2 regions of the Mesorhizobium sp. WSM1386 genome follow, and region 1 is predicted to be linked to the other one. Evidence: predicted binding sites of a transcription regulator. Region 1 holds the regulator's gene; the other holds the start of a gene.

Region 1 (10,493 bases):
GGGCATTTCCCCGACCAGCCGGTGATGCCGGGCGTGCTGATCGTCGAGGCCATGGCGCAGACGGCCGGCGCCATCTGTATCCGCAGCCTTGGAGCATCGAAGCCGTCGCTGGTCTATTTCCTCACCATCGACAATGCCAAATTCCGCAAACCGGTCGTTCCCGGCGACCAGTTGAAGATCCATGTCAAGAAAATCAAGAAGCGCGGCAACCTGCTCAAATTCGCCTGCGAAGCCCTGGTCGACGGTACCAAGGCGGCCGAGGCCGAGATTTCAGCCATGATGGTCACCGGCGACTGACGATCGAGTGCCTATGCAAATCAAGACTTCAATCCATCCTTCTTCCGTTGTGGAAGAAGGCGCTCAAATCGGCCAAGGTGTGCGCATAGGGCCGTTCTGCCATGTCAGCGCCGATGCCGTGATCGGCGACGGTGTCGAACTGGTCAGCCATGTCTCGGTGATGGGCGCGACCACTATCGGAGCGTCTACCAAGGTCTATCCGATGGCGACATTGGGTGCGCCGCCGCAGAACACCAAGCACAAGGGCGGCCGCACCACCCTGGTCATCGGCGCCAACTGCACCATCCGCGAAGGCGTGACCATGCATGTCGGCACGGACACCAGCCGTGGCGAAACGACGGTCGGCGACAACGGCAATTTCCTTGCTTACGCCCACATCGCCCATGATTGCGTCGTCGGCAAGAACGCCACCTTCGCCAATGGCGCTACGCTGGGCGGACACTGCGAGATCGGCGACAATGTCTATATTGGCGGCCTCAGCGCCGTGCATCAATTCGTGCGTGTTGGCGACAACGCCTTTCTTGGCGGGTGCTCGGCTTTTGTGGGTGACGTCATTCCCTATGCCATTGCCGTCGGCAACCGCGCCAGCTTGCGCGGCTTGAACATCATCGGCCTCAAGCGTGCCGGCCTGCCGCGTTCCGAAATCTATCTGCTGCGCAGGGCTTACAGGACGATCTTCGATCGCTCCCGCACCGTCGGCGAGAACATCGAATTCGCCAAGGCGGAGTTCGCCTCTTCCCCGACCGCCATGAAGATCATCGATTTCATCACCACTCGCGGCAAGCGGCACTATGCCGTGCCGTCGCTCAAGGGCGGCGATGGCGACGACACCGATGATGAAGACTGAGACGGCGGGAACTGCTCTTGATCTCCCGTCTGATGCCAAGGTCGGCATCATCGCCGGCGGCGGCAGCCTTCCGGTCGAAGTGGCGGCCGGCCTGGCAGAGGCCGGACATCCGCCCATCATCATCCTGGTCGACGGTCAGGCCGACCGTCAGTCCGACCTCACAATCTACGAGCATGAAAGCCTCGCGCTGGAAGACATCGGCTCGCTGGCTGCGTTGCTGAGGCGCCGGCGGATCACCCATCTGGTCCTTGCCGGCGAGATTAGGCGCAGGCCGCGGCTGGTCGACATGCGGCCGAGCCTTGGCTTGCTGGCGCTGATACCCTCGGTCGCCATGGCGCTTGCGCGCGGCGATGACGGGCTGTTGAAGATATTGACCCGCGGCCTGGAGGCGCGCGGCGTTAAGGTCGTCGGTGCGCATGAGGTCGTACCGCGGCTTGTCGCTGCCGAAGGGCCTCTGACCAAGGCAGTGCCGAGAAAGTCCGACTGGCGCGATATCGAGGCGGCACGCACGGCGGCAAAGGCCATCGGCGCGCTCGACATTGGTCAGGCGGCTATTGCCATCGGTGGCCGCGCCATCGCTTTGGAAGGCGTCGAGGGCACCCACGGACTGCTCGAGCGGACGCAGCATCTGCGTGGCCATGGCAGGCTTGCCGGCAAAACCCGCGGTGTCCTGGTCAAATGCGCCAAGCCCGGCCAGGAGTTGCGTGCCGATCTGCCATCCATTGGCCCCCGTACGGTCGAGGCGGCACACGCCGCCGGGCTTGCCGGCATTGCCGTGGAAGCCGGCCATTCGCTGATCCTCGAAGGTCCCGTCGTTCTCGCGCGCGCCAATGCGCTTGGCCTGTTCGTGTTCGGCCTGCCGGCCGCGGAGCCTGGCCATGGCAGCTGAGAAGCCGCTGAAGATCGCCATCGTCGCCGGCGAAGAGTCCGGCGACTTGTTGGGCGCCGACATCGTGCAGGCGTTGAAACGCATGACCGGACGCGAGGTACGGCTCGTCGGCATTGGCGGACGGCATCTGCAGGCGCTTGGGCTGGTGCCGTTGTTCGATGGTGCCGAGATCGCACTGATGGGGCTCAGCGCCATTCTGCGTGACCTGCCGCGCCTGATGCGGCGGATCAGCCAGACGGCGGGCGCGGTCGCTGCTGAAACCCCCGACTGCCTGATCACCATCGACAGCCCTGATTTCTCGCTGCGCGTCGCCAAAAAGGTCCGCGCCGCCGATCCATCTATCCCGATCGTCCATTATGTCTGTCCAAGCGTCTGGGCGTGGCGACCGGGCAGGGCGCCGGCGATGAAGCCCTATGTCGACCACATATTGTGCATCCTGCCGTTCGAGGTGAAGGAGCTCAGCCGCCTCGGCGGCCCGCAGGGCACCTATGTCGGACATCGCCTTGCGCATGATCCGGGCGTACTCAGCGCTGCGAGAGCGCAAACCCAGCCGCGCGACCTCTCGGGAGATCGCATCAAGACGCTGCTCGTCTTGCCCGGTTCGCGGCGCGGTGAGGTGAGCCGGCTGATCGAACCGTTCGGCGAGACGGTCTCGATCCTGCGGCAACGCGGACATCAACTGCGTCTGCTGTTGCCGACAGTGCCGCATGTCGCCGACCTGGTCAGGGCCTCGGTGGCGCGCTGGGACCAGGAGCCGGAAATCATTCTCGATCCCGAGCGCAAATGGCAGGCCTTCGGCAAGGCCGATGCCGCGCTGATCGCGTCTGGAACGGTGTCGCTGGAACTCGCGTTGTCGGGCGTGCCGACGATCTCGTGTTACCGGCTCGATCCGGTGATGCGCATGGTCCAGGGCCTGGTCAGGGTGTGGAGTGCCGCCTTGCCCAATCTCATCGCCGACCAGGCGATCGTGCCGGAGCACTACAACCAGTATGTGCGGCCACGCTATCTGGCGCGGCAGCTAGAGGCGCTGTTTTCGGACACCGCCTACCGTAGCTGGCAAAAGGACGGCTTTGCTGAAGTTGTCAGGCGCATGGCCACGGACAAGCCTTCAGGCGAGATCGCCGCGGAGGTGGTGATGGGGTGCATGAAGAAGGCAGTAGGCAGTAGGCTGTAGGCAGTAGGCAGCAGGCATCTTATTCCCTACTGCCTATTCCCTATTCTATTCCCTACCTTTTCGCGATCGGCACGTAGTCGCGCTCCGGTGCACCGGTGTAGAGCTGGCGCGGACGGCCGATCTTCTGGCGCGGATCCTCGATCATTTCCTTCCACTGCGCGATCCAGCCGACGGTGCGGGCGACAGCGAACAGCACGGTGAACATGGTGGTGGGGAAGCCCAGCGCCTTCAGCGTGATGCCGGAGTAGAAGTCGACGTTCGGGTAGAGCTTCTTCTCGATGAAGTAGGAATCGGTCAGCGCGATCTTTTCCAGCTCCATGGCGATGTCGAGCAGCGGATCGTCCTTGATGCCGAGTTCGCCCAGAACCTCATGCGCCGTCTTCTGCATGATCTTGGCGCGCGGATCGTAGTTCTTGTAGACGCGGTGGCCGAAGCCCATCAGCCGGAACGGATCGTCCTTGTCCTTGGCGCGGGCGATGAATTCCGGGATGTGATCGACATGGCCGATCTCGCCCAGCATGTTGAGCGCCGCTTCGTTGGCGCCGCCATGGGCCGGACCCCACAGGCAAGCGATGCCGGCGGCGATGCAGGCGAACGGGTTGGCGCCCGAAGAGCCGGCGAGGCGAACGGTCGAGGTCGAGGCGTTCTGCTCGTGATCGGCATGCAGGATGAAGATGCGCTCCATGGCGCGTGCCAGCACCGGGTTGATCTTGTATTCCTCGCACGGCACGGCGAAGCACATATGCAGGAAGTTGGCCGCGAAACCGAGATCGTTCTTCGGGTAAATGAAGGGCTGGCCGATGTGGTACTTGTAGGCCATGGCCGCGATCGTCGGCATCTTGGCGATCAGCCGCATGGAGGCAACCATGCGCTGGTACGGGTCGGAGATGTCGGTGGAATCGTGATAGAAGGCCGACAGCGCGCCGACCACACCGCACATCACCGCCATCGGGTGCGCATCGCGGCGGAAGCCGGTGAAGAAGCGCGACATCTGCTCGTGCACCATGGTGTGGCGCGTTACGCGGTAATCGAAATCGTCCTTCTGCGCCTTGGTCGGCAGTTCGCCGTAGAGCAGGAGATAGCAGACTTCGAGGAAATCGCCGTGTTCGGCCAACTGGTCGATCGGATAGCCGCGGTGCAGGAGAATGCCGGCATCGCCATCGATGAAGGTGATCTCCGACTCGCAGCTCGCCGTCGAGGTGAAGCCCGGATCGTAGGTGAAGGCACCGGTGGTGCTGTAGAGCGAAGCGATGTCGATGACGTCGGGCCCGACGGAACCGCTTCGCACCTTGAACTCATGAGTCTTGCCGCCGAATTCCAGCTTTGCCGTGGCCTCTTGGGTCTTGCCGCCAAATTCCAGTTTTGTCGCAGCTTCGGTCATTGCAAACTCCTTCTCGTTTCCTCATGCCGGCGAAGGCAAATTTCTGCAGAGCGACACGTCGAAATCACCGCAATGCGCGTATTCGCCACCGCATTTCAGGAGGGTGCGTGCCAGATTGGGCCAGGGCCTAATGTTGCACTGCGAAACCCGCCTTTCAATGCCAATCTTCTTGGGCCAGTTTGCTCCTAATCGATTTGATCGGCTATGCGCGCCAGGCTCTCCTCGCGCCCCAGCACGGCAAGCACATCGAACACGCCTGGCGAGGTGCTTTTGCCAGTCAGGGCGGCCCGCAGAGGCTGCGCCACGGCGCCAAGCTTGTGGCCACCGGCCAGCGCGTAGTCGCGGATCGCGGCCTCCGCGGCCGCGGCCGTCCAGTCGCCCGACAGCGCGTTCAAAGCTTCGTGAGCGCCGCGCAGGATCTTGCGGGCATCGTCGTTGAGCAGGAGTGCCGCCTTGTCGTCGATCGGCAGCGGCCGCGTGGCAAACAGGAAGGCGGCGCCGTCGACGAGCTCGACCAGCGTCTTGGCGCGCTCCTTCAAGCCGGGAAGCGCTGCCAGCAGTTGCGCCTTGTTGCGGTCGTCGAGGCGCGCGGCCATCGCCGGGCCACCCTCGAGGTAGGGCAAGGTGGCGATGAAGATGTCCAAGAGTTCGGCATCGGCCATGCGGCGCATATGGGCGCCGTTGATCGCCTCCAGCTTGGCGAAATCGAAACGGGCCGCGCCCTTGTTGACGTCGCCTATGTCGAACCAGGACACCATGTCCTTGATCGACATGATCTCGTCGTCGCCATGGCTCCAGCCCAGGCGCGCCAGATAGTTGAGCAGTGCCTCTGGCAGGTAGCCCATGGCGCGGTAGGCTTCGACGCCAAGCGCGCCGTGCCGCTTCGACAGCTTGGCACCATCGGCGCCATGGATCAGCGGGATGTGCGACATCGACGGCACATCCCAACCCATGGCGTTGTAGATCACGGTCTGGCGGGCGGCATTGGTCAGGTGGTCGTCGCCACGGATGATGTGGGTGATGCCCATGTCGTGGTCGTCAACGACGACGGCATGCATGTAGGTCGGGTTGCCGTCGGAGCGCAGGATGATGAAGTCGTCGAGATCCTTGTTGGGGAAGCGCACCTCGCCCTGCACGCGGTCGTGCACCACGGTCTCGCCCTCGGTCGGCGCCTTGACACGGATGGCGCCCTTGACGCCGGGCGGTGCCTCGGACGGATCACGATCGCGCCACTGGCCGTTGTAGCGCGGCGGCAGGCCCTTGGCGCGCGCCGCCTCGCGCATCGCCTCGAGCTCGGCGGGAGTCTCGTAGCTGTAATAGGCCTTGCCCAGGCGCACCAGCTCCTCGGCCACCTCGCGGTGGCGCGGCGCGCGCTCGAACTGCGAAACCGCCTCGCCATCCCAGCTCAGACCGAGCCAGGTGAGGCCGTCCAGGATCGCCGCCGTCGCCGCCTCGGTCGAACGCTCGCGATCGGTGTCCTCGATGCGCAGCAGCATCGTGCCGGCGGTGTGCTTTGCGTACAGCCAGTTGAACAGCGCCGTGCGCGCGCCGCCTATGTGCAGGTAGCCGGTGGGCGAGGGGGCAAAACGGGTGACGACCTTGTCGGACATGGAACTCTCGGGAAGCGTCTGGGGCGGGTGTGGGTGCGCGGACTTTCGCGCGTCGCGCGTTCATGTAGCATAGGGCGTCAGGGGTGCAAGGGGCAGACCCAATGGCTGGACGAAGCCGGGGCTCGGATCAGGGCGAGGACGCCATTGTTGGCGTCAGCGAGCGGTCCCTGTTTGCGATGCCGCTGCCGGCCTCGCTGCCGACGCAATCGCCTCTCGTGCCGGGTTCCGGCAACCAGCCCGCACCGGATATCCCCGCGCCAATTCCGTCGCCGGCCGGCAGGATCGTGCGTGTGCGCCGGCAACTCGGCCGGCTGTCATTGCCGCGCCTGCGCAACGGCATCACTGCGGCGGCGGAGCTGGAGCTTGACCGCGGCATGGGCTTCCTGCTGGTGCCGGTTTGCCTTGCAATCGGCGCGATCGGCTATTTTTCGCTGGCGGCCGAACCGGATTTTGCCAGACCTGTCGCGGTGGTGGCCCTCATGGGCTTCCTGGCGATTGTCTCGCGCTCGTGGCCGAAAACCCATCTGTTCCTGACGGCGGCATTGCTGTGCGCGCTTGGCTTGCTCGCCGCCAAGGTCGAGACGTGGCGCACGGGAACCCAGATGCTGGGCTCGGAAATCTCGACGCAACTGAGCGGCCGCGTGGTCTCGATCGAAGAGATGGAGACCGGCCGCATCCGGCTTACCATCGACGTGACGTCGACCGCCCGGCCGAAACTGCGCTACGCGCCGGAAAGGGTCCGGCTTTCGGCACGCAAGATACCGCCGGAAATGACCGCCGGCTCCCTTATTACCGGCTATGCCAAGCTGTTGCCGCCGACCGGTCCGGTGCGGCCGGACAGCTATGATTTCTCCTTCGACAGCTATTTCGCCGGCATCGGTGGCAGCGGGTTCTTTCTCGGCAATCCAAAAGTCGTTGCAGCCGACGACGCTGGCATGCCGCTGTCGGCCCGCCTTTCATCAGCGATACAGAACGCCCGCGAAGCCATTGCCGACCATATCAGGGGCAGCGTCGGCGGCGCAGAAGGCGAGATCGCGGCGGCGTTGATCGTCGGCGTGCGCGCCGGCATCCCCGACGAAATCAACGAAGCGATGCGGCGCACCGGCATCTATCACATCATCTCCATATCGGGACTGCACATGGCGCTGGTCGCCGGCACCATCATGGGGCTCCTGCGCGGCGCCTTCGCGCTGTTCCCGGACTTTTCCGCGCGCCGGCCGGTGAAGAAATACGCGGCCGCGGCCGCACTGTTGTCGATCGCCGCCTATCTCGTCATCTCCGGCGTCGTCGTCGCCGCCGAGCGCAGCTTCATCATGCTGGCGGTGATGCTGATTGCCGTCCTGTTCGATCGCGCGGCGCTGACCATGCGCAATCTGGCGATCTCGGCGATCGCCGTCATCCTGGTTTCCCCGCATGAGGTGGTCGGACCGAGCTTCCAGATGTCGTTCGCCGCGACCGCGGCCCTGGTTGGCGCCTATGCCGGCTGGGCGGATCACCGGGCGGGAAAAACGAGGCCACCGCCGCCGAAGCGCTCCTTGCCCGGCTTCCTGACGCGAAAATTCCTGCTGGCGACAGGCGGATTGGCCATGACCTCCATCATCGCCGGCAGCGCCACGGCGCTGTTTGCCATCTGGCATTTCCAGCGGGTGTCGCCGCTCAGCCTGTTCGCCAATCTGGCCGTCATGCCGATCGTCTCAGTCGTGATGTTCCTGGCCGTTGCCAGCGCGCTGCTGATGCCGTTCGGCCTGGATGCGCCATCCCTTTACTTGATGGGCAAGGGCCTGACCGCGATGATCGCCATTTCGGCGTGGATATCGGAACGCTCTCCGGTCGATGCGGTCGGGCTCATCTCACAGCAATCCGTTCTGCTGGTGGCAATTGCCCTGGTCATCGCGACGATGGCGACGACGTGGCTGCGGCTTGCAGCGCTTCCATTCGCGCTCGCCGGCTTGCTGGTGGTGTCCGACACGCGCACGCCGGATGTGCTGGTCTCGGAAGACGCGCGGCTGGTCGCGCTGCCGATCGGCGGTGGCGAACTCGCGGTCAGCCGGGCCCGGCCGAACGAATTCACCGTCGACAACTGGAAACGCGCGCTGAGATCCGAAACCATTATCCTGCCGGAGATGTTCGACAAGGCGGATGGACAATTCGATATTGCCGATGCCGTCAGCCTGCCGCCGGGAGCGCCGTTCTATTGCACCGACGGTGTCTGTCTCGCCAGGCACCCGTCCGGTGCGATCATAGCGCATGTCGAAGACCGCAAGGATACCTGGAAGGCCTGTGGCTTCGCCGACCTGATCATCGTCAATGACGCAACGGCCTACGACGCCTGCCACAATCCGCTGGTTCTCGTCGTCACCAAACGGCAGCTCGCCCGCAAGGGCAGCGCGGCCATCTTCTTCGACCGCCAATCGGCCACCGGTCCGCCAACCATCAGCTTCGCGGTGGACAGCCCGTATCGGCCCTGGCACGCGCAGCGAAAATTTTCGCGCGAGGCGAGGGGCCTGCAGCCCTATCGCAAACCTGACAAGCCAAGTGCCGTGCCGGCTCAGTAGCGCCTGATCAGCCCGACGAGCTTGCCCTGCACCTTGACCCTGTCCGGCCCGAAGATGCGCGTCTCGTAGGCCGGATTGGCGGCTTCAAGCGCAATCGAGGCACCCTTGCGGCGGAACCGCTTCAGGGTCGCTTCCTCCTCGTCGACCAAGGCCACGACGATCTCGCCCGGGCTCGCCGTATCGGCGTTGCGGATAATGACCGTGTCGCCATCGAAGATGCCGGCCTCGATCATCGAGTCGCCCTTGACCTCCAGCGCATAGTGCTCGCCGCCCATGATCATGTCCGGCGGCACCGAGATGGTATGCGTCTGATGCTGGATGGCATCGATGGGCACACCGGCAGCGATGCGACCCATGACCGGGATGGACACCGCTGGAACCGCATCGTCGTCGTTGCCGGCAGCGGCAAAGCGCGACGGTGCCGGCTTGATCTGGCGGCCGAGGCTGCCCTGACCGAGACCGCCTTGGCCGAGACTTCCCTGGATGACACTTGGAGAGAATTTCTTCGCCGCGTTGAGGCCCGGCGCGATCGAATCGGGCAGCCGCAGCACTTCCAGCGCACGCGCCCGGTTGGGCAGCCGGCGAATGAAGCCGCGTTCCTCCAGCGCCGTGATCAAGCGATGGATCCCTGATTTGGAGGCGAGGTCGAGCGCCTCTTTCATCTCGTCGAAGGAGGGCGGAATACCGCTTTCCTTGAGCCGTTCATGAATGAACATCAAGAGTTCATGTTGCTTGCGTGTCAGCATGGCGGCCCCCAAGGCATCTGGACAAGGTTTTGATCCAGAATGGTTCTGATCCAGAATCGAAAAAACAAACCCAGAACAAACACTATCTGTTCCAGTTGTGTTCTGCAACCGTTTAAAGTTTAGTGAATTTGGTAAGAGGGCCGTAATCATTTGCAGGGCCGGACAGGCCGGAAATCGGGGATTTTCGCCCGTTGCCGCCCGTCGCCCGCATTGAAATGTCTTGGTTAATAGCCTGCGGCCAGTCTTGCGACATGGCTCGGCATCAGCCGACGGCAGACCCTGGCGAGGCCGATTTTCGCGCCTGCGATCGGCTTGCCTGCCGTGAACGAAACGAAATCAAAACGCCAACAATCGCCGGTTTGGAAGCAGGTACCGATCGCGGCTTCTGCAATCTCGTCGAGCGTCGGACGATGAGGAGGTGCCGAATCATCCGGCAACCGCTTTCAAGCTGCCGGCGCGCGCGACGTCCTTGTTCGCGTCGCCGTCCTCGCTGTGGACATAGACGTGCAGCGTATAGCCGATGTGGGCCGTCATCAGCGCTTTTGCCCGCTCGACGTCGAGGTCCAGGGCGGCTTCCATGATCGCCGTGTGGTGCTCGATCGCCATCGCCCCGCGCAGCGCGTTCATGGCCTCTTCGTAGCCATCCTTGAGGCCGGCCGCGGCTCGCAATGTCGGCGCCAGCCCAAGAAAGCGATGATGCCGGCGCAGCTGGTCCGAGATCGTCGAGCGAAACCGCAACAGCCAGCTGGACGTCGCGGCACTCAGCAGCGCCGCGTGAAAAGCCTCGTGGTTCTCGTCCCACTGGTCGACGGCGGCATCCGAGGGATCGTCCACCGCGGTCTTGCAGCGGGCGAGCCGGTAGTGCGCGGTGACAACCGCGTCTTCCCATTTCCGGCCGCCGTTCTCCATCGATTCCTGGAAGAGCGGTATCTCGACGACCATCCTCGCGCGCGCCAGATCCTCAAGTTCGGCGCGGGACACGGGGGCGACCGCA
Region 2 (10,493 bases), 820 kb from region 1:
TCTCACGTCGGGGACGTCGATTGTGTGAAGCTCAACGGTATCAGGAAGCGCGGTGCCGACGTTGAGTTCCACGCCTAGGAGGCTGACCGATGCGAGCTTTTGCTTGTGGATATATTCGCGAACGACCGTCTGCTGCTCAGGCTTGAGGATCAGCACGTCACCGGCAAACGAAGTGGCGATACCGGCCATGAGCATGAGAGCGCCTGTTGCGCTGACGACAAATTTTTTCATTTGGAAAGTCCTTCTCAGGATTTGGAGCTAACTCAGCGGTGCCAAGTGGCGTTAGCCAGCAGGGGCAGGAGCTGAGGGCTTGGAGGGTGCGGCTGGCGCTTCCACTTTTGGCGCCTCAACCTTGACGTTGATGTCCTTGCTGCTTCCACCTTGAATGTTGATGACGCCGGTGAAAATCAGCAAGACAACGATTGCGATCAGTCCGAGAACAACGGCGACCGCAGTGCCGCCGCCACCTCCCGAATTAACAACAGTTGGGCCATCGGCCATGATTTCCTCTCCTATTTCAATCGGTTACGGATCATCAACGTTGCCCGCCGCGTTGCGTTCCGCCGGGGGGCTAAGGTCTGCGGAGCGCTCCGACTGAGGTCTTACGGTGCAACCTGTATGGACCGGATGCGTTACCGCCGGGCCGCCGACCGTAGGTCCAGTTTCGGTCATGAATAGTGGGAGCAAGAAGCGTTGACCTTGATCCAGAGATCCGATGCCGGTGACGGCGCAAACCGCCCTGCAAATGATAACGATAATGCCGCTCCTGCATTCCTTTCGGCTCTCGACGGCATCTATTTGGCAGACGATGATGAAGCCATTGCTGACCTCGTCAGGCGGACCGAGCGCAAGGCCATCGCATTGGTAGTTGGGATGGCGATCTGCCTGATCTTTGTCCCCGCGCTATGGCTTGCGCTGAGCTATGGAATATAAGACGGTCCTCTTCACGAGCTATCCTTCTTAAGCCAAGCGCCCTCGACTGTTTGCACGTCAGCGAGTGGTTCGTGCTCGTAGCTCTGTCGCCGCTGAACTGTAGTTGGCTGATGCGGCGTTCTAGTTAGCCAGACCAGCGGAAGCGGCAACGGCCTATTCTTGGCTTCTGACAGGAACGATGCGAGGCATGGCCGAGCCTCGCTTCGACTCCCGTGCCCGTCTCGCCATCTTGTACCTGCGTCGCGATCTGACTGCTTCTTCCGCCTGCTCGCGCGACATCTCTCCCGCGCGGCCATACGGCTTCTTTTCTGGCATTCGATTGTCGTTGGAATTTTGTGTCACCGCCACGTCCGTCTCCGTTCGGAGCCGAACTTCGATTTGCTGGAACTGTTCCATGTGCACCCGCTGGTGCTGAGCGTATTTTCAGCTGAGAAAGACGTTGTCTCGTGACTCAGATGCCCGAGGTCAAATTCCGCCGCACTGAATTTCAATCCTCGCATCAAACCGCCACCTAGAACCCGGTGAGAGCACGTCGAGCAGGTGCAGGTATTCAGTCAATCTTGCCGGGCCGACCGGCCTTGGATTCCTCCAAGTCCAACTGGGCGCGACTGGCATGAAGCAATGCTGCGATCAAATTTCCGTCGGCTGACTTTTTGCCGGTGTATAGGCGCACAAGCTCGCGCGCCTGGACCTTCCAATCGGAGTCCGGGCTATCCCGGACGGCTGACGTAAGAGCCCGGGAGAGTATGTCAGAATCGAACAACGAAATACTCGGTCGGCTTCCTTTCACGGCCAAATCGCATCCTGTTGATCTGCGGCGTTCGCGACACTCGAAAGATGGACAATGACGAGCATCGGCATCACCCAAAATAGGTCGATTCCTTCACGTGCTCAATTTCGGAAGCTCTCGGTGACCGATCATAGGACGCAGCGGCGCAGCGTAAATACCGCAGGGCAGAACCACCGCAATAACAAAGGTTAAGCGATAGGCACAAAGCCGACTAGCTGCGGTCCAGCTTACCTCTCCGGCACCTGCCGTTCGCCGAACGCGTCAAATTAGCGGAACCTAATCTCCCGGCGTTGCTTGTCTCGATATGAACGATCATGCCGAGAAGCTGGGACCCGGCCCTGCACCAAAGTGGGAGAACCGGAAGGGAATTTTGATCTCGGCCGCAGTCGTTGTGCTCGCGTTCTGTGCTCTTGGCGGCTGGTGGATCTTTAGATGAGCACACGCGGCATCAACTTTCTGCACAAATGGATTGCTAACGACATCCCAGAGACAGCGCCTCCCGATGCGGTCTCAATCGGAGAACTCACCCACAAGCTCTTGGCCGACGCCAAAGCGGTCGGCATCAAGAGGATAGAGCTAGATGAGGATGTGGAGAGCCTCTACCGCATTTTCGTGGAAGCCATCGCCCACTTCGACGCCGGAATTCCAGAATAGTCCACCGATCTATGATCTCATTCAAAGAGCCGATGCATCCGCTGGTGGGATTTTTATCAAATGGCGATGCCGTTCGAACAACACTAGCTTGTCTGGGTAGCCGAGACGAATCTTAGCATCGCACGTCTCGCAGCGAAACATGGATATTACCTTGAACCATGACCCTCGCCTTACAATAGGATGTGAGCATTTGGGACAGTCGAAAACAAGCTCCGCATCCCCCAACTCGTCAGGTATGGGCATTGAAAGTCCTTTTTGGGGAGTTTTGATCCATCCGGTAAACTGCGGTCAGGGTAAGCCCGGTGACCATGGTCGAAGATTAGAAAATCATAGGTCCATCCCACGCTACCGCTCATCCCTTTTGAGCCTAGGGTTCGCCCCCTGAGCGAAACGACGAGCGAACCTAATCGACGCAGGAAGGGACGTAGCTGCGGCTGCGCACCCAACATCGATCTCTCGAGACAGTTCCTTACCGGAAGCCAAGCTCAGACCAATGCGTTTGGGCGGCGGGACTTAGGTCCGGCCGGACGCCTTCACGCTCGCACAACCGTTCAGGGCCTTTTCTAGAAAAGCCGCTTAGCGCGGTCACGCGCTGGGACCCCAATGAGGCCACTTCCAACTGTCGGCTCATCTTCGTACGCTTTCAGACAGTCAATCGTAGGGGTGGAACGCCCTTCAACTTACGTGGTTGTTAGGCGGGCCAAATCGAAGGTTCGCTTATGGGTGAGACCAAAAACGACACGGCTACTGCATGGATTGAAAGGCTGGTCAAAGAGGCCGGGATCACCGAGGATCAAGCCCGAGAACTGATATTTTTGCTTGGGCTCAATTGGTCCTCGCTGCTCCGCGAAGCAAAGCTGCTGAGAAAGTCTGCCCGTACATGGTAACGGACCGCAGAGGCGTCCCTGACCTCCATGCGCAGGCGGGCAAGTTCGTCAAGCAACACACGCATTCGCGCCCTCTGGTGTGCAAGGCTGGCGCGTAGAGCGCGCGCCAGCACGATCTCGTTGAAGCCGTCCGGAATATCGGGAATCACGCCCGACTAAACGGCCATTGCGGGAATGTCATCCCCCATGTAGCACGGCTATCCTACCGCTGGGTAGCGCGGACAACGAGAACCCGCCACAATTAAGAGCGCGGCGGGCTTCGTCTCATCCTTGCAGCAACCGGCTACATCCTTGAAGGAGAACAACCCCGCCGTATATCTCGGGTAGCGGCGGGTGTTCGGCTGCCACAACCGTGCTGTATCACGCGGCCTCTCTCATGTTTGCGTAGTTGACATCGATCTGCTGGACCGAACGCTGCTTGGCCCAGTTCCTTTCAGCGTCGAGCAGTTCACTCTGCCCAGTCAAACCATTCATAAAAAGCCTGAGCACGTGCGCAGCTATGCGCTCTCCGTTCTGCGAACTAAGAGATACGCCGTGCTCTTTGCAGACCATGTGACAAACTCGGGCCAGCATCTCAATATCGCTCGGCTCAAAAACCTACCCGGATACAACATACCGTTTCCCTGTTGGACAGTTACGATAGCTGTCCCTTACGCAAGGTCACCAGCAGCCACAATCAACTATGATAGTGACATCTCGATTGTCGCAAAAAAGGCTTCGGTCGCAAGAATGGCCGCGCTTTCTGGCCACGGCCGTCATCTGCTCGGCAGCGCAGCGGAACATTAGCGCCCGCTGTAAGTTGGGTTCCAACCCCAATAAGGTCCTCGATGGCACAGAATCCTTCCTCGAACATTTTGATCCGCAAGCTCCAGACGATCTCTGACCTCGGACCATCAGACACTACGATCTTGGGAAACGTGGCAATTCAGGAGAAGGAATATCAGGCCAACGCAGACATTCTGCGCGACGGCGACCAGCCGACGCTTTCCTTTGTTGTTCTAGACGGCCTGATAGGCTCGACTAAAATGACAGGTGATGGCAAACGCCAGATCACCTCGTTTTTCGTTCCCGGCGATATTCCCGACCTTCATGGACTGCACCTGTCGGTCATGGACTGCAGTTTTACACCTTTAATGCGCTCTCGCGTAGGCTTCATGCGGCATGACGCCCTTCGCGCTATTTGCGACCAGCACCCCTCCATCATGAGGGTTTTTTGGCGCTCGACAGTAATTGATGCGGCGATCTATCGAGAGTGGGTCACCAACGTTGGAAGACGCGATGCCTGTACTCGTATGGCTCACATTTTGTGCGAACTCATTGTCCGCCTCCGGGCGGTCGGCCGCATTGAAGATCATGTGGCCCGCCTTCCGATAACGCAGGCTGCGCTTGGTGATGCGCTTGGCCTTTCCACAGTGCACGTGAACCGAGTGCTCCAGGACCTTAGACGCGACGGTCTGATCTCCACCGTGGGCTCGCGTTTTCATGCAACCGACTGGTCAGGGCTCATTCGCGCCGGAGATTTTGACCCTACCTATCTGCACCAAAAGGGCCGCTGAAGCGTTGTGGCAATAGAGGTGTTCCATGGCGAGATATTTCTTTGACAGCGCTGACCGTGACGAGCTCGTGAAAGACGAGGTGGGAATTGAATGTGACGGCATCGAGGGAGCATGTCGTGAGGGCATAGAAGGACTCAGAGATCTGGCGCGAGAATCCCTCAAGGATCTCGATGGCCAGCAATTAGCTATCTACGTCAGGGACGAGACTGGTGAAGGGCTGCTGAGCTTGAGCATCACCCTTCAGAAGAAGCTGAGCGGGCTTTGAGGTTACCCCGTTTCATTCTAGGTCGTGCGAGCGCGTGAAGCCGCCATAGGCATCGTTGGGCCTGCCAACAGGCCGCCACCTGCGCTCTTCTTTTTCGGGGTCAGCCGTGGGTGCGCAGATATATCTCCTGCTGGGCGGTTGTGATTGCGAGTCATGCACCTCCTAGCCTGCCACAAAAATCCGGCGCACCTTCTTCGTAGCTTTTGAGTTGCGCCTTATCGGCGAGGGCACGGTTGGCTCCTGTGCCAGACGGGCTTCTTTCAACCGCGCAGTTTTGGCAGCACGTTCGGCCCTTTCTTTTTCTACAATAAGTGCCGCAGCCGCTGTTGCCTGCTCGTTACGGCCGTCATCGCTCGACCACGGCATCTCAGTGTCTCGCCCTAAGTTTCATCGCCCGCCGTGCCATTTTGTATCTGAGCCGCGCTCTGGCTTCTTCTATTTGATCCTTAAGCGTGGTTTCGGTCGCCTTGACCGGCTTCTTGCTCGAATGATTATTGTCGTTGGCAGCTGGATTGATGGGCATCTCGGTTCTCCAATGCGAGCCCGAACTTCGAGACGCTGGAAGAGTTCCCTCTTCGCACTCAGGAATCTTGCGCATCGTATGGAGTGATGGAACGTCTATGCTGCAGTGGTCGACCTCGCGGCGGCGGCAGCACACGCCATTGGCGGGACTGGTAGCGGCCAAAAAGCGCGCAAACTGGGAACCGACAGGTCACACTAGGTAATAGTTGGCTAGTGCACTGCCCGTTCATCCCTACAGTTGGGTAGCGCCTGAGACAATCCAGTCAACCAAGCCAGCTTTAATCTGCTCGCACCCGGTGAACTCGAATACCAAGCTCTTAGCCAGATCCCGCCATTGACAGTCAGGCACTCCCGTTTCCAATACCATATCGTGGAACACCTTGCGGATAATGTCGGCGTCGAATGCGGACACGGTTGTGGGGGCCGGTTCTGCATCTGCCCTCACCTTGTGAGCATCATCGCGCTGGCGCTGGCGAAGCCTTTTCAGCAGTTCTCGTGATACCGCAATCGTCCGTCTGGTTCGATCCATATCCTGGCGGAGTGCGGCGGCTCCGACCAAGGAATTGTGTCGCGACAGGAAGCTGGCTTCGATAGCCGCTCGGGCGATGTCTGTTTGCGTTGAAACCATCGCGGCGTCCCTTCCAGCGAAGGGTAATTGCTACACTGTTTGGAAGCGCGTTTCAAAATGATTCAAAGTGCGTTCTTTACCAAGTGAAGGAGGCCCGGCCTGTCGTGCCCCCGAAGCAAAGCTGCTGAGGAAGTCTGCGCGCACGTGATAGCGGAAGGCAGAGGCGTCCCTGACCTCCATGCGAACACAGGCAAGTTCCTCAAGCAAAGCACGCGTTAGCGCCCGCTGCTGCGCTAGGCTCGACCGCAGGGCGCGAGCGAGCACGATCTCATTGAAGGCGTGGGGGGGGGGGTCGGCAAGCATGGCCGGAAAAACGGCCATTGGGGAAATCTTCATCCCCCATATAGCACGCCTCGCAGGCTATCTCCTAATCTGCCTTGTCGAATATATAACGCTGATGAATATGGGGAACAAAAGGAGATCAAACGCGTTTTGCCGTTCTGCGCATGGAGGAACGAAATGCAAGCTTCGGCCCGAGAAAAAAGCGATAACATCAACAAGGATCCTGACGAATGGACGACTGGTGACGAGCCAATGACTCCGTCGCAGGCTTCCTACCTCAAAACATTGTGTGAACAGGCGGACGACGACAAAAGTTACGTCGAAGATCTCAGCAAAGCAGAGGCCTCCAAGCGAATTGATGCCCTAAGGGCGAAGCTGAAGCTTTAACGGAACTTGGGAGCGACCGTTCCGAGCCCCGCGAGCAACCATGTGCCGCTTATGCAAATACCAGTGCCGTTCTCACCGTCATAGCTGCACGTCAGGGTATGCCCTGAGGTGATGTAACATAATCCATCACGCGCGATGTAACATCTGGGTTGACAGCGACTGTTTGTGACAGTGTAGCCTCGGGCCTAAACCCTGAAGTGACCGGCTGTGGCGCATTGCCCGCGCCCGGGGTCAGCACGATTGAGCAAGACCTCGTGAATGAATGGCGGGCTTTTTTGTCCTTTGTAGAACCTCAGGTTCAAGAACTCGTTCCAGCGATGGCAGCGCCTAGCGCCGCTGGTCAAGGAAAGGCAACCCTTGGCCGGGCCCGCATCACCCCCCAGTGGTGCGGGCCCTCTAAACGCCAATCGGGTATACCTCGATGAGCAGGTGGGCCGCCTTTGACGCTATCGTGTTGTTAAGCCTGTGGACTGTCCTGCCGTGACGCAGCAGACGCTCGAGGCTACGACTGCACAGCGGGCTGCCCCGGCCATCAAGCGGGATACGATTGGGCCGAACGAAATGGTATTTCGGACGCCAACGACTGCGATGGCAATAGCCAATCCTTCAATGAAGGTTGTCAGGCTTACGTTGAGGAGCAACAGCCAGCGCCAGACGATGAAGCCCTTCTCTAGACTCTTCCGCCTGACAGAAGCATTCTCCCCTCGGGGAGATGGCATGGGCAATTCTGTTCATCCGTGGGCTAGACGGCGAACACCTTGGTGGCGTTCGCTTCTGCGAGTTCGTCTTCCTGTTTCTCTGGCGCTGCTTGGCACGGCGTCCCTCGCTTATGTCGCGATAGACACCCGCCACTCTCTTCCAAACGTTCATTATCCCGGCAGATCAACGACCTCCGTCGCCGTGCGCAGAGTGGGCTGCGACATCAAAGGAAACATCAACGATCGCGGCGAGCATATCTATCACGTGCCGGGTCAAGAGTATTATCTGGCCACACGCATTAACCCGGCGCGAGGAGAGCGTTGGTTCTGCTCCGAATGGGAAGCTTGGTGGGCTGGCTGGCGAAAGGCCAAGGTATAGTCGAATGCGTTTGTTTCTGTCAGATGTCTAGCCCATTCAACTCTTTCAGCAGGTGTTCGCCAATCTCAACGACAGTTGAGAAATCGCAAAGCATTTGCCCATGAAGCCAGACAGGCCTCGCATTTTCTCCAAATGAATGTGTCATTACAGGCTCAAAGCGACCAAGAGCCCTCTGGGCGGCAAAGAGCCAGTCATACTCATCGAAATTCCTAGCTTTCGCAGCTCGGGCAATCCCTTCCTCTAATTTTCGCCACTCCTTGCCCTCTTCGTCGCTAATCGTTTTTGGAGGGATGTAGACAGGTATCCTGTGAGCCACTGCATGACGGTAGTTTGCTAAATATTCGAACCAAGGATCAGCGCTTTTTAGGTAATCTCGCAACTCGTGTGACAAGCTCTCGCGAACCGTGATGTGCTTGGGGCCAAGACCAATTTGCCCGTCTGCGAGAGGTTTTCCCCTCCCGTTTTTCACTTCGGCTTCCCAACACCAAATACGAGCGACGTTGTCCAAACCGCCGTAGACGCTCACCAGAAACGAGTGAATGAAGGCTGTAGCATCCATGAGCTCATCGCGGCTTGGAGGCTCATCCGATTCCAGGGGTATCAATTGAAACATCCGATCGATGCCGTGACGAAGGCTCTGCAATCGCCTCGACAAACCATGCCGCGCATACTCGGATGCCCTTTCACCACGATAAGCCCGAGTCATATAGTCCGTCATTAATTGTTCTTGCCGCAGGGTCCATTTTTCATAGGCTTCTGCAAATAGTCCGATCGTTTCTTCCGAATACGCACCCACGTGCCCCTCCGCAGCTGTTTGAAGCCAAGATTCCCAGCGGGCAACACTGACTCCAAATGTCGTCCCGTGCCAACGGCACGGGCCAAGCTAGGATGGCGTCGCACCTGACTATCGTGTTAGGGCTGCCGTTTCCGTTTCTCGAGGTTGCCGTGCTCGAAACACTCTTCGATTCTGCCCAAACTGAGCATCTTTATCACGACCTGCGGCGAGCCAACTCTGAGGCTGCCAAGAAGGAAAGATTCCTCACCTATGTCACCTCCATCTTCCGGAGTGACGAAAAGGTGCAAGGCTTCATACGCGATATGGCGATGGGGGCTGAAACCTCGGTGGCAAACATCCTCAGGGACGGCCGTACGGCAAGGGGGCGGGCGGATAGCCAGACCGATGCCGTAATTATTGAATGGGAGCGCGATCTCGGCCGAACGGGGGACCATGCCCGGGACCAGCTTAAAGAATATCTAGAAGGCAACTGGAGGTCTGGTCAGGAGTATAAGTTCACACTCCTCTCCACCGATGGCATACGCTGGCGTCGCTACGCACCCGACTGGTCTCACGTCGCGGTCGATGAACTAATGGGACGCAGCTTTGAGTTGCGTGAGGTCCAAGCGTTTGATCTTTCTCCTAGCACGTTCGCCGAATTCCCTTTCTTCCTCGACGAGGTTCTGTTTGCCGACGAGCGTAAGACTGCGACCTTAGAAAACATCAGGGCGAACTTCGGGGATACGTCTAGGGCCTTTATTAATTCCATAACCGCGCTGAACCGGTGTTTGCCAGCCCTGGAGCATCAAAGCGAACTCAAGGTCGCATTCGAGCAATGGAACCGCTTCCTTTCAATTGCCTACGGCCATTTCGATAACTCACCCAAGCTGTTCCTCGTCCACACCTACCTTTCTGTCTTCGCAAAATTCATAGCCTATTCGGTCATTACGAAGGAGACGGCGACCGACGACAGTACGATTCGTGACGTCCTTTCCGGCCGGATCTTCGACCGCCTGAACGTGGAACGCTTTGTAGAAGATGACTTCTTTCACTGGGTCGCTTCAGACGAGTTCCTAACGACGCTTCGCCCAATGTTCCGCGAGATAGGACGCCAGATCGACTCCTACGATTTTTCAGAAGTGCAGGAAGACATTCTCAAGGGTGTCTATCAAGAACTGATCGACCTCGAGACCCGTCACGCGCTCGGCGAGTACTATACTCCCGACTGGCTTTGCGAACGAGTGATGGAGGAGCTACCCCTCGAACGCACGTCATCCATCCTCGATCCCGCTTGCGGCAGCGGCTCTTTTCTGCGCGCAGGGATCGCGCGACTTCGGGAACAATTCCCTGATCTCGGCGCTGAGAAACTCGCCGAGCAAGTGGTTGGCATCGACATCCATCCACTGTCGGTTCTCATTGCGAAGACCACCGTCCTTTTGTCCCTCGGTGAGACTGTCCGCCGAGCTCGCCGCCCAGTGACGCTGCACATCTACCTTGCAAACAGTCTTCTCGTGCCGCGAGGGACGGCAGATTTGTTTGAGTCCACGTTCAATGTGACCGTCGACAATGGGTCCTATGCTATCGATACTCGTGGAGTGTCCGCGCCGGAAGCCTTCGATGCCCTAATCACTTTCTGTGATGAACTCGTCGACAGATACGGTGAGCTACTTTCGCGAGAGCGCTTCTTTCAGCTCGGCGCCTCCTTGTTTGACGAGTCGCAATCGCGAGATCTTCCAA

The links. Region 1 encodes LexA, which represses DNA repair genes until DNA is damaged. Its sites were predicted from a motif close to TGTTCNNNNTGTGTTCNG; they were not measured.
Region 2: the regulator LexA is predicted to act here: its motif matches at 6,642-6,659, upstream of AC0NIH_RS23785 (DUF3072 domain-containing protein).

What each region holds. Positions count from the first base shown of each region.
Region 1 covers NZ_CM148373.1:4,005,228-4,015,720, forward strand. The annotation lists gene fabZ (3-hydroxyacyl-ACP dehydratase FabZ) at 1-297, shown strand, start outside; gene lpxA (acyl-ACP--UDP-N-acetylglucosamine O-acyltransferase) at 311-1,144, shown strand; gene AC0NIH_RS19645 (LpxI family protein) at 1,131-2,033, shown strand; gene lpxB (lipid-A-disaccharide synthase) at 2,023-3,207, shown strand; gene gltA (citrate synthase) at 3,260-4,588, opposite strand; gene gltX (glutamate--tRNA ligase) at 4,774-6,198, opposite strand; gene AC0NIH_RS19665 (ComEC/Rec2 family competence protein) at 6,300-8,753, shown strand; gene lexA (transcriptional repressor LexA) at 8,747-9,499, opposite strand; gene AC0NIH_RS19675 (GntR family transcriptional regulator) at 9,926-10,493, opposite strand, start outside.
Region 2 covers NZ_CM148373.1:4,825,511-4,836,003, forward strand. The annotation lists gene AC0NIH_RS23745 (DUF1236 domain-containing protein) at 1-231, opposite strand, end outside; gene AC0NIH_RS23750 (hypothetical protein) at 283-501, opposite strand; gene AC0NIH_RS23755 (hypothetical protein) at 694-933, shown strand; gene AC0NIH_RS23760 (DUF768 domain-containing protein) at 2,156-2,377, shown strand; gene AC0NIH_RS23765 (Crp/Fnr family transcriptional regulator) at 4,092-4,820, shown strand; gene AC0NIH_RS23770 (DUF6894 family protein) at 4,846-5,085, shown strand; gene AC0NIH_RS23775 (hypothetical protein) at 5,453-5,608, opposite strand; gene AC0NIH_RS23780 (hypothetical protein) at 5,840-6,235, opposite strand; gene AC0NIH_RS23785 (DUF3072 domain-containing protein) at 6,695-6,904, shown strand; gene AC0NIH_RS23790 (sunset domain-containing protein) at 7,622-7,981, shown strand; gene AC0NIH_RS23795 (hypothetical protein) at 8,001-8,777, opposite strand; gene AC0NIH_RS23800 (N-6 DNA methylase) at 8,870-10,493, shown strand, end outside.